Regions from separate parts of the uncultured Exiguobacterium sp. genome, predicted to be linked through region 2. Evidence: a T-box and tRNA genes for the amino acid it is inferred to sense, from the RefSeq annotation. Region 2 holds a T-box; the other holds one or more tRNA genes.

Region 1 (4,436 bases), 720 kb from region 2:
ACTGTCTTGTGCGAGATAACCGATTTTGACATCCTTGCCTTTCATGATGTCACCCGAGTCATGACTGAGTTCGCCAGCAATGATTTTGAGCAAAGTCGATTTACCGGCACCATTTCGTCCGACGAGCGCAATCCGGTCCCGCTCTTGTACTTCCAATTTGATATTTTCTAAAATCGGCTCGACGCCGAATGATTTCGAGAGTTGGTTGACTTGTAAGAGTATCATTTCCATCCATCCTTCCACCCTTTAGTCTATCACGAACAAAAGCGCGAGGTCCTGCGGAATATATTATTTGTGACTATATGTGAAGTGGTTTACAATCAAGAAGAGTAGAAAGCTTTTTGCAAAGATTTGGGTGCCACGATGGATGTGGCCGAAGGGGGAACTGCAGGATGAATGGACCAGACACAAAAATTCCACAAGCGACAGCAAAACGGTTGCCGCTATATTATCGCTTCATCCAAAGTTTATACAATTCAGGCAAGCTCCGCGTCTCTTCTGCTGAGTTAAGCGAGGCGGTGAAGGTTGATTCAGCAACGATTCGTCGCGATTTTTCCTACTTTGGGGCATTAGGGAAGAAGGGATATGGATATAACGTTCAACATCTGTTAACGTTTTTCCGCAAAACCTTGAATCAAGATGAGGTGACGAATGTTGCCTTAATTGGGGTCGGTCATCTCGGAACAGCGTTTGCAAATTATAACTTTTTAAAGAATAATAGTACTCGGATAGTCGTTGCGTTTGATGCGGACGAAGAGAAGGTCGGAACAACGACGCATGACGTTCCAATCTATCATGTTTCGGACATGAAAGAACAAATCGAAGCGAATCAGGTCGATGTCGCCATCTTGACGGTTCCATCCCAGTTCGCACAGTCAGTAGCGGATGAGTTAGTCGAGTATGGTGTGACAGGCATCCTGAACTTTACGCCTGCGCGGTTGAACGTGCCAGCGAGCGTCCGGGTCCATCACATCGATTTATCGATCGAGTTGCAGTCGTTAGTTTATTTCATGAAGCATTATTCGCAATCAGCTGAAGGAGTGAAATCATAATGGAAAACCTTATCCCGCTCACGCTAGGTATCGGACCTGCGAGTATCGGATTAATCGCTGTCGTCGCGTTGATCATCTTCGGACCGAAGAAGTTACCGGAATTCGGTCGTGCTGCCGGTCAGACATTGAAAGAGTTCAAAAATGCTACGAACGGCATCATGGACGACGATAAAAAGGACGAACCGAAAGAGAAGTGATTGAATCATGACGGTTGATCAAGAACAAAGCATGACGTCGCACCTGGACGAACTGCGTAAGCGGATCGTCTGGTCGCTCCTCATCGTCGTCGTCCTGTTCGCTGTCGCATTTCCGCTCGTCCGACCGCTCGTCCGTTTTTTACAAGCGGACTTAAAAGAGCTCGGTATCGGATTAAATGCCTTCAACGTCGCCGATCCTTTAATGTTGTATTTGAATCTTGCGTTCATTATCGCGCTGATTTTAGCGTCACCGTTCTGGATGTATCAGCTGTGGGCATTCGTCCGACCAGGGCTTTATGAAAAGGAACAAAAAGCAACACTGACGTATATTCCAGTCATCTTCTTTCTATTTTTGGCTGGTGTAGCCTTCTCGTATTTCTGGTTGCTTCCCTTCTTGCTCGAAGTCTCAACGGATCTCGGGAAAGAATTGGGGATCGAGCAAGTCATCGGAGTCGAAAACTATTTCAGTTTCCTCATCCGGTTGACGATGCCGTTCGGTCTTCTCTTCCAATTGCCGGTCGTGACGATGTTCCTGACACGTCTTGGTCTTGTGACGCCATATTTCATGCGAAAGAATCGGAAATATGCGTATTTCGCGTTGTTCGTCGTTGCGGCATTGATCGCACCACCAGACGTGACGTCACACTTGATGATCTCGGTGCCATTGTTCGTTCTCTATGAAATCAGTATCTTAATTTCTGCGCGAACGTACAAAAAGGTCTTGATCCTCGAGCAACAGGCAGAGCTTGAACGACAGGCGGATTTGATGCGTGAATTGAATAAATGAATCGTGAATTCCTTCCAGCCATTTCGGGAGGAATTCTTTTTTATGAAAGCGTTACGTTTATATTGATAAAGCAGTTAGCGATGCGTATACTAAAGATAATTCATGGGGGCTTAGCTCAGCTGGGAGAGCGTTTGGCTGGCAGCCAAAAGGTCGTCGGTTCGATCCCGATAGTCTCCACCAAATTCGTATATTTCAAACTCTTGAGAATTCAAGAGTTTTTTTGTTGTTCTCAAAATATGGAGATGTAATATAATGTGGCAATAAAAACAAATAATTATATAAAACAGACAGAACTGAATTGTTTATTTCCATCTATTTCATTAAACTAAATATACAGAATTTTCGTTTAAATGTTTTGTTGGTAACATCATTATAGTTTTTTAGAAAAGGGGAAAAGAAGCATGAAGAAGGAAATCGCACTCTTGGCAGCTGTCTTGATGACATCTTCCAACTTGGTCAGCGCTCAAGGAGCACTGTCCTCGCAAGACAAGTCAAGTGGTCAAAAGCCGCACGCCCTCTCACTTAAGAAAACAGGGCAGGAGAAGGTGTATAAGCAGTCTGACAAGGTCCGCGTCGTCATCGAGATGGAGCAAAAGCCAGCGATTCAAATCGCACAGGCGCAAAATAAGCGGTATAGCACATTGAGCAATGCCGAAAAAGAATCCATTAAGGAACGTCTCGTCACTGTTCAGAAATCAGTCAAGTCTGCTATCGCGAAACAAGCGATTCCGGTGACATATAAAGAAAGCTTTACGACAGTTTTGAACGGTTTTAGTGGAGAAGTAAAGTTCGGGGATATTCAAGATATTAAGAAGTTAGATGGGGTCAAGGATGTACATATCGCGCACGAATACGCACGACCAAAAGCTGATAAAGGCGCTAAGCCGGATATGTTATATAGCAAGGACATGGTCAATGCGAAAGAGACATGGCAGGATTACGGTTTCAAAGGGGAAGGAACGATCGTAGCGGTCATTGACACGGGAATTGACCCGTCGCATAAAGACATGGTTTTGAGCCCGGAAACGAAGGTGGATTTAACAGCTTCTAAAGTTGAGAGTGCCAAAGAAACAAAAGGCTTAAAAGGAAAGTATTTCACAGAAAAAGTCCCATACGGCTATAACTATGCCGATCACGATAGTGAAATCCGTGATTTAGGCGCAGGCGCATCGATGCACGGAATGCACGTTGCGGGTACGGTCGGTGCCAATGGAGACGAAGCAAATGGCGGGATCAAAGGTGTCGCGCCAGAAACACAGCTGCTTGCCATGAAGGTATTCGGAAATGATCCAGGCATGCCATCGACATTCAGTGATATTTACATCAAAGCGATCGATGATGCGATCGCACTCGGAGCCGATGTCATCAACATGAGTCTCGGTTCAACAGCATCGTTCGTCAACGCGGATGACCCAGAGCAACGGGCGATCGTCAACGCGATGAACAACGGCATCTTATGTGCGATCTCTGCTGGAAACTCGGCATTCACAGGACATGGTGCAGGCAATCCGTATACAGCGAATCCTGACATTGGAGTCGTAGGATCTCCAGGGTTGATCAGCCAAGCGCTACAAGTTGCTTCTTTAGAGAATACGAAATTGACGCTTGAAGGTATGGCGCTAACGATTGACGGACAGGATGCTGGGTATTTGGCATACCAAAAACAGGACTCGCCGAATCCGATTAAGGTATTCAATAAGGAAAAGCAAGACGTCATTTATGTCGGCGATGGTCAAGCATCGAACTATCAAGGAAAGGATGTCAAAGGAAAAGTTGTCTTTGTTGTGCGTAACGGTAGTTTCAATTACGGCATGATTCAAGCAGAAGCTGAGAAACAAGGAGCAGCCGGTGTCATCGTTCGTGGACGAGTCGATCATGGGGATTATGTCAGCATGGCACTCAACAATCCGACGATTCCGATGGTGACGCTCAGCATCGCTGACGGGAATGACCTCGAAGAAAAAGCGAAAGCAGGAAAAGCAATTGCTGTGACGTTCGATGGAAAAGCGGTCTCAGCAGATAACCCAGTAGCGGGCGAGATGTCTGATTTCACATCATGGGGTGTTACACCAAACCTTGACTTCAAACCAGAAATCACAGCACCGGGTGGAAAAATCTACTCGACGCTCAATGATAACGAATATGGCGTCATGAGTGGAACATCGATGGCAGCACCACACGTCGCTGGAGGAACAGCACTCGTCATGCAACGGATTGCGAAGGACTTCAAAGTCGACGGTGCGACACGCGTTAAACTCGCGAAGAACATCCTCATGAACACGTCACGTCCACAGCTTGATAAAGGGCAGTATAATGCTGAAGCGAAAACTGGTAGCTTCTATTCACCACGTCGTGAAGGTGCTGGTCTGATGGATCTACGTGCTGCGATGAAAACACCAG
Region 2 (4,436 bases):
CTTTGAACTGAAAGAAACCGAGCTCGTCATCACGGGTACTGGGGTTGGGATCGAACTCGGAGGAACGTATCAAGCATTCGGTCGTCTCGTCGATCATCCCCGGTTCGGAAAACAACTGAAGGCGGAGCTGATTCGGCGATCGGTTCCGATGACAAAACATGCGACGATCCGCTTCTTGACGAATGGTTCGTTCACCGGCATTGGTCCGAAGACAGCGAAAAATATCGTCGATGCTCTCGGAGAAGAGGCAGTGGATCTCATTTTGAAGGATGAACGGGTACTGAATCAGGTGCCTGGGTTAAAACAAAAACAAGCTGACATCATCTTGAGTCGACTCGCCACGTTATACGGTGTCGATCAGCTGATGCTGTTCTTAGCACCATTTGATGTTACACCGAAGCTAGCGGCAAAGATTTATGCTGCTTACGAAGGGGATGCCATGGCGCGAATACGAGAGAATCCATATTCTTTGATGTATGAAGTGAATGGGATCGGGTTTAAGACAGCCGATCATATCGCTTCACACCTTGGACTCGTCGGATTACACCCGGAGCGCGTCGCTGCTTCGATCATGCACATATTGGAACAAGAAGCAGGAGAGGGACACGCCTTTGCGACGGTCGACTCACTATTGCAGCGAGCACCCCGTTTGCTTGGTGAAGACCCGGGGGAACGGCTAGAACAAGCGATTGAACTGTTACTCGCTGAAGATAAGGTCAAGCTCGAAGAAGGCTGTTTGTATTTACCGACAATCTTTTATGCCGAAGTCCGAGCGGCAAAGGAACTGGCGCGCGTCATGGCAAACGGTGCTGAACAGGAAGTCGATGTCGCGACGATCCTTGAAGCGATCGGACACCTCGAAGAACAGTTTGGCATGGAATATGCGGCGCAACAGCGGGAAGCAATCGAGTTAGCGGTCAAAGCACCGTTAATGGTTCTGACCGGTGGACCCGGTACCGGTAAGACGACCGTCATCAAAGGAATTTTACATGCCCTGCAAGAAATTCATGACTGGCCGCTTGAGAAAAGTCGCGTCAAGACGGGAGAAGTTTATCCGTACGTTCTTGTTGCACCGACCGGACGCGCCGCCAAACGTTTGTCGGAAGCAACGGACGTCCCAGCGATGACGATTCATCGTCTATTGAAGTATGACGGAACGAACTTTCAACTGAATGAAGATCAGCCAATCACGGGAAAAGTACTGATCATTGATGAATCGTCGATGATTGATATTTATTTGTTATCGAGTCTGCTCCGTGCTGTGCCGAACGGTATGAAAATCTTGTTCGTCGGTGACCGCGATCAGTTACCATCTGTCGGTCCGGGGCAGGTGCTGGCAGACTTGATGGACACAGAAGGGATTCCTGTCGTTCGTTTGAATGTTGTCCATCGCCAAGCGGAAGATTCTTCGATTTTACGGCTCGCGCACGATTTGAAGAACCGGACGACGTCAGCTGATTTGTTATTACCACTTTCAGATCGTCGCTTTTACACCGCGTCTCCGCAAGAGACGTTACGCGGCATCTCAGCCTTCGCGGAAAAAGCACTTGCAAAAGGGTATTCGAAATTCGATGTTCAGGTCCTCGCGCCGACTTACCGCGGTCAGGTCGGAATCGACGAACTGAATGTCGCCTTGCAACGCGTCTATAACCCGGAAGAACCGAAGAAACGGGAAGTCAAACAAGGCACGCGGATTTACCGGACGGGGGATAAGATTCTCCAACTCGTCAACAATGCGGAAGAAAATGTCTATAACGGAGATATCGGGGAAATCGTCAATATCTTTTTCGCCAAAGAGAATGTTGATAAAGTCGATAAGATCATCGCCCGTTTTGATCAGACGGAAGTCGAGTACAACCGAAGTGACTGGGATCAATTCACGCATGCCTACGCGATTACGATTCACAAGGCACAGGGATCCGAGTTTCCGATCGTCTTGATGCCGGTCTATTTCACGGGGGCATTCAAGCATTCACGAAATTTGATTTATACAGCGGTCACTCGTGCGAAGTCGAGTTTATTATTGTTCGGCGACCCACGAGCGTTTCATAAAGCGTCGCAAGAAGAGGAACCCCGGCGCCGAACACGATTGATTGAACGACTCGGTGGGGTGACAAAGACTTGACGGATGCTGTGCGATAGGTAATAATCACGATAGATGAATGGACGTAACACGTTGATGGAAGATAAGTAAAAGGAAAACTCGAGTCCAGAGAGAAGTGAGTCTGCTGCAATCACTTTCTCGAGTCCCTTTGAAGCTCCTTCCGGAGTCGGGTGTAAACACCTGCGGGTCATCCCCGTTATCAGATGTTCGAGGTAGGCAATGGATTGCTTACGAACGAGGGTGGTACCACGGAAGCGATGCTTTCGTCCCTTTTCAGGGATGAAGACATCGCTTTTTTGCGTCCAAATAAAACCAATGGGGGTAACTGTTCATGAAAGCTCTAAAACCATTAACGGGTGCACAAATCCGTCAGATGTATCTTGATTTCTTCCAAAGTAAAGGGCATGCGATCGAACCGAGTGCTTCACTCGTACCGGTCGAGGATCCATCGCTCTTGTGGATCAACTCAGGTGTTGCAACACTCAAGAAATATTTCGATGGTCGTGTCATTCCTGATAATCCACGTATCGTCAACGCACAAAAATCAATCCGGACGAACGATATCGAAAACGTCGGGAAAACAGCGCGTCACCATACGTTCTTCGAGATGCTCGGAAACTTCTCTGTCGGTGATTACTTCCGTGAAGATGCCATCAAATGGGGCTGGGAACTCTTGACGAGTGATGATTGGTACGGTCTTGACCCAGAACGTCTTTCGGTCACGATTCACCCGGAAGATGACGCAGCGCGTCAAATCTGGCTTGAACTCGGCGTACCGGCTGAGCGGATCATTCCACTTGAAGATAACTTCTGGGAAATCGGTGAAGGTCCATCTGGTCCGAATACGGAAATCTTCTTCGACCGTGGTCCAGCTTTCGGAGACGATCCGAACGATTCTGAACTCTACCCAGGTGGCGAAAACGAACGTTACCTTGAAATCTGGAATATCGTATTCAGTCAATACAACCACGATGGACACGGCAACTACACGGAACTTCCGCGTAAAAACATCGATACAGGGATGGGACTTGAACGGATGGCGTGTGTCATGCAGGACGTGCCGACGAACTTCGATACGGATCTGTTCATGCCGATCATTCATAAGACAGAAGAAATCAGCGGTAAAATCTACCGTGACGATTCAAAACTGGATGTAGCGTTCAAAGTCATCGCAGACCACATCCGTACCGTATCATTCGCGATCGGTGATGGTGCGCTTCCTTCGAACGAAGGACGTGGGTATGTCCTTCGTCGTTTACTACGCCGTGCGGTTCGTTATGCGAAGATGCTTGGAATCGAGCGTCCGTTTATGTATGAACTCGTCGATACGGTCGGGAATGTCATGGTCGACTTCTACCCGCAAGTGCCAGAAAAAGCAGACTTCATCAAACGCGTCATCAAAAACGAAGAAGAACGTTTCCATGAGACACTTCATGACGGTCTTGCAATCTTGAACACGGTCGCTCAGACGTCTAAGGCGAACGGTGAGCATGTCATCAGTGGTGAAGATGCGTTCCGTCTATATGACACGTATGGTTTCCCACTCGAATTGACAGTCGAGTATGCAGAAGATCATCAGATGTCTGTTGATGAAGAAGGCTTCAAACAAGCGATGGATGCACAACGTCAACGGGCACGTGCAGCGCGTGAAGAGAGTGGTTCGATGCAACAGCAATCGGAAGTTCTCTCGACGCTAAAAGATAAGAGTACGTTCGTCGGCTATACCGACCTTAAGGCGGATGCAAAAATCATCGCATTGTTGCATGATGGAGAACGAGTCACAGAAGTCGCTGCTGGTGAAGAAGCACAAGTCATTCTCGACATCACACCGTTCTACGCTGAAAGTGGTGGTGAAGTCGCGGATACAGGAACAATCGAAGGCAAAGACTTCGTTCTTGATGTCAAAGATGTTCAAAAAGCACCAAACGGTCAAAACTTGCATACGGTCATCGTTCGTACAGGGATCGCAACGGAAGCTGCAGACGTCGTTGCAACGGTCGAAGTAGCAGAACGTAAAGCCGTCACGAAAAACCACACGGCAACACATTTGCTCCACAAAGCATTGAAAGATACGCTCGGAACACACGTCAACCAAGCGGGATCACTCGTTTCTCCAGACCGTCTTCGCTTCGACTTCTCACACTTCGGTGCAGTGACACAAGAAGAGTTGACGAAGATTGAACAAGATGTTAACCAAGCAATCTGGGCATCACTACCGGTTGATATCGAAGAGATGAACATCGCTGATGCAAAAGCAAAAGGTGCAATGGCGTTGTTCGGTGAGAAGTACGGCGAAACGGTCCGCGTCGTCTCAGCAGGCACATACTCGATC

Evidence for each region. The T-box of region 2 lies ahead of alaS (alanine--tRNA ligase). A T-box ahead of a tRNA ligase gene usually reads a tRNA of that ligase, here a tRNA-Ala.
Region 1: it has a tRNA-Ala gene. The T-box ahead of alaS (alanine--tRNA ligase) is inferred to sense a tRNA for this amino acid. The anticodon was not compared.

What each region holds. Positions count from the first base shown of each region.
Region 1 is NZ_CAXYJR010000005.1:9,383-13,818, forward strand. It holds gene ACHWTJ_RS01915 (ABC-F family ATP-binding cassette domain-containing protein) at 1-225, opposite strand, end outside; gene ACHWTJ_RS01920 (redox-sensing transcriptional repressor Rex) at 393-1,052, shown strand; gene ACHWTJ_RS01925 (twin-arginine translocase TatA/TatE family subunit) at 1,052-1,249, shown strand; gene tatC (twin-arginine translocase subunit TatC) at 1,257-2,036, shown strand; tRNA gene ACHWTJ_RS01935 (tRNA-Ala) at 2,141-2,216, shown strand; gene ACHWTJ_RS01940 (S8 family serine peptidase) at 2,438-4,436, shown strand, end outside.
Region 2 is NZ_CAXYJR010000005.1:726,415-730,850, forward strand. It holds gene ACHWTJ_RS05310 (ATP-dependent RecD-like DNA helicase) at 1-2,125, shown strand, start outside; T-box leader at 2,168-2,378, shown strand; gene alaS (alanine--tRNA ligase) at 2,436-4,436, shown strand, end outside.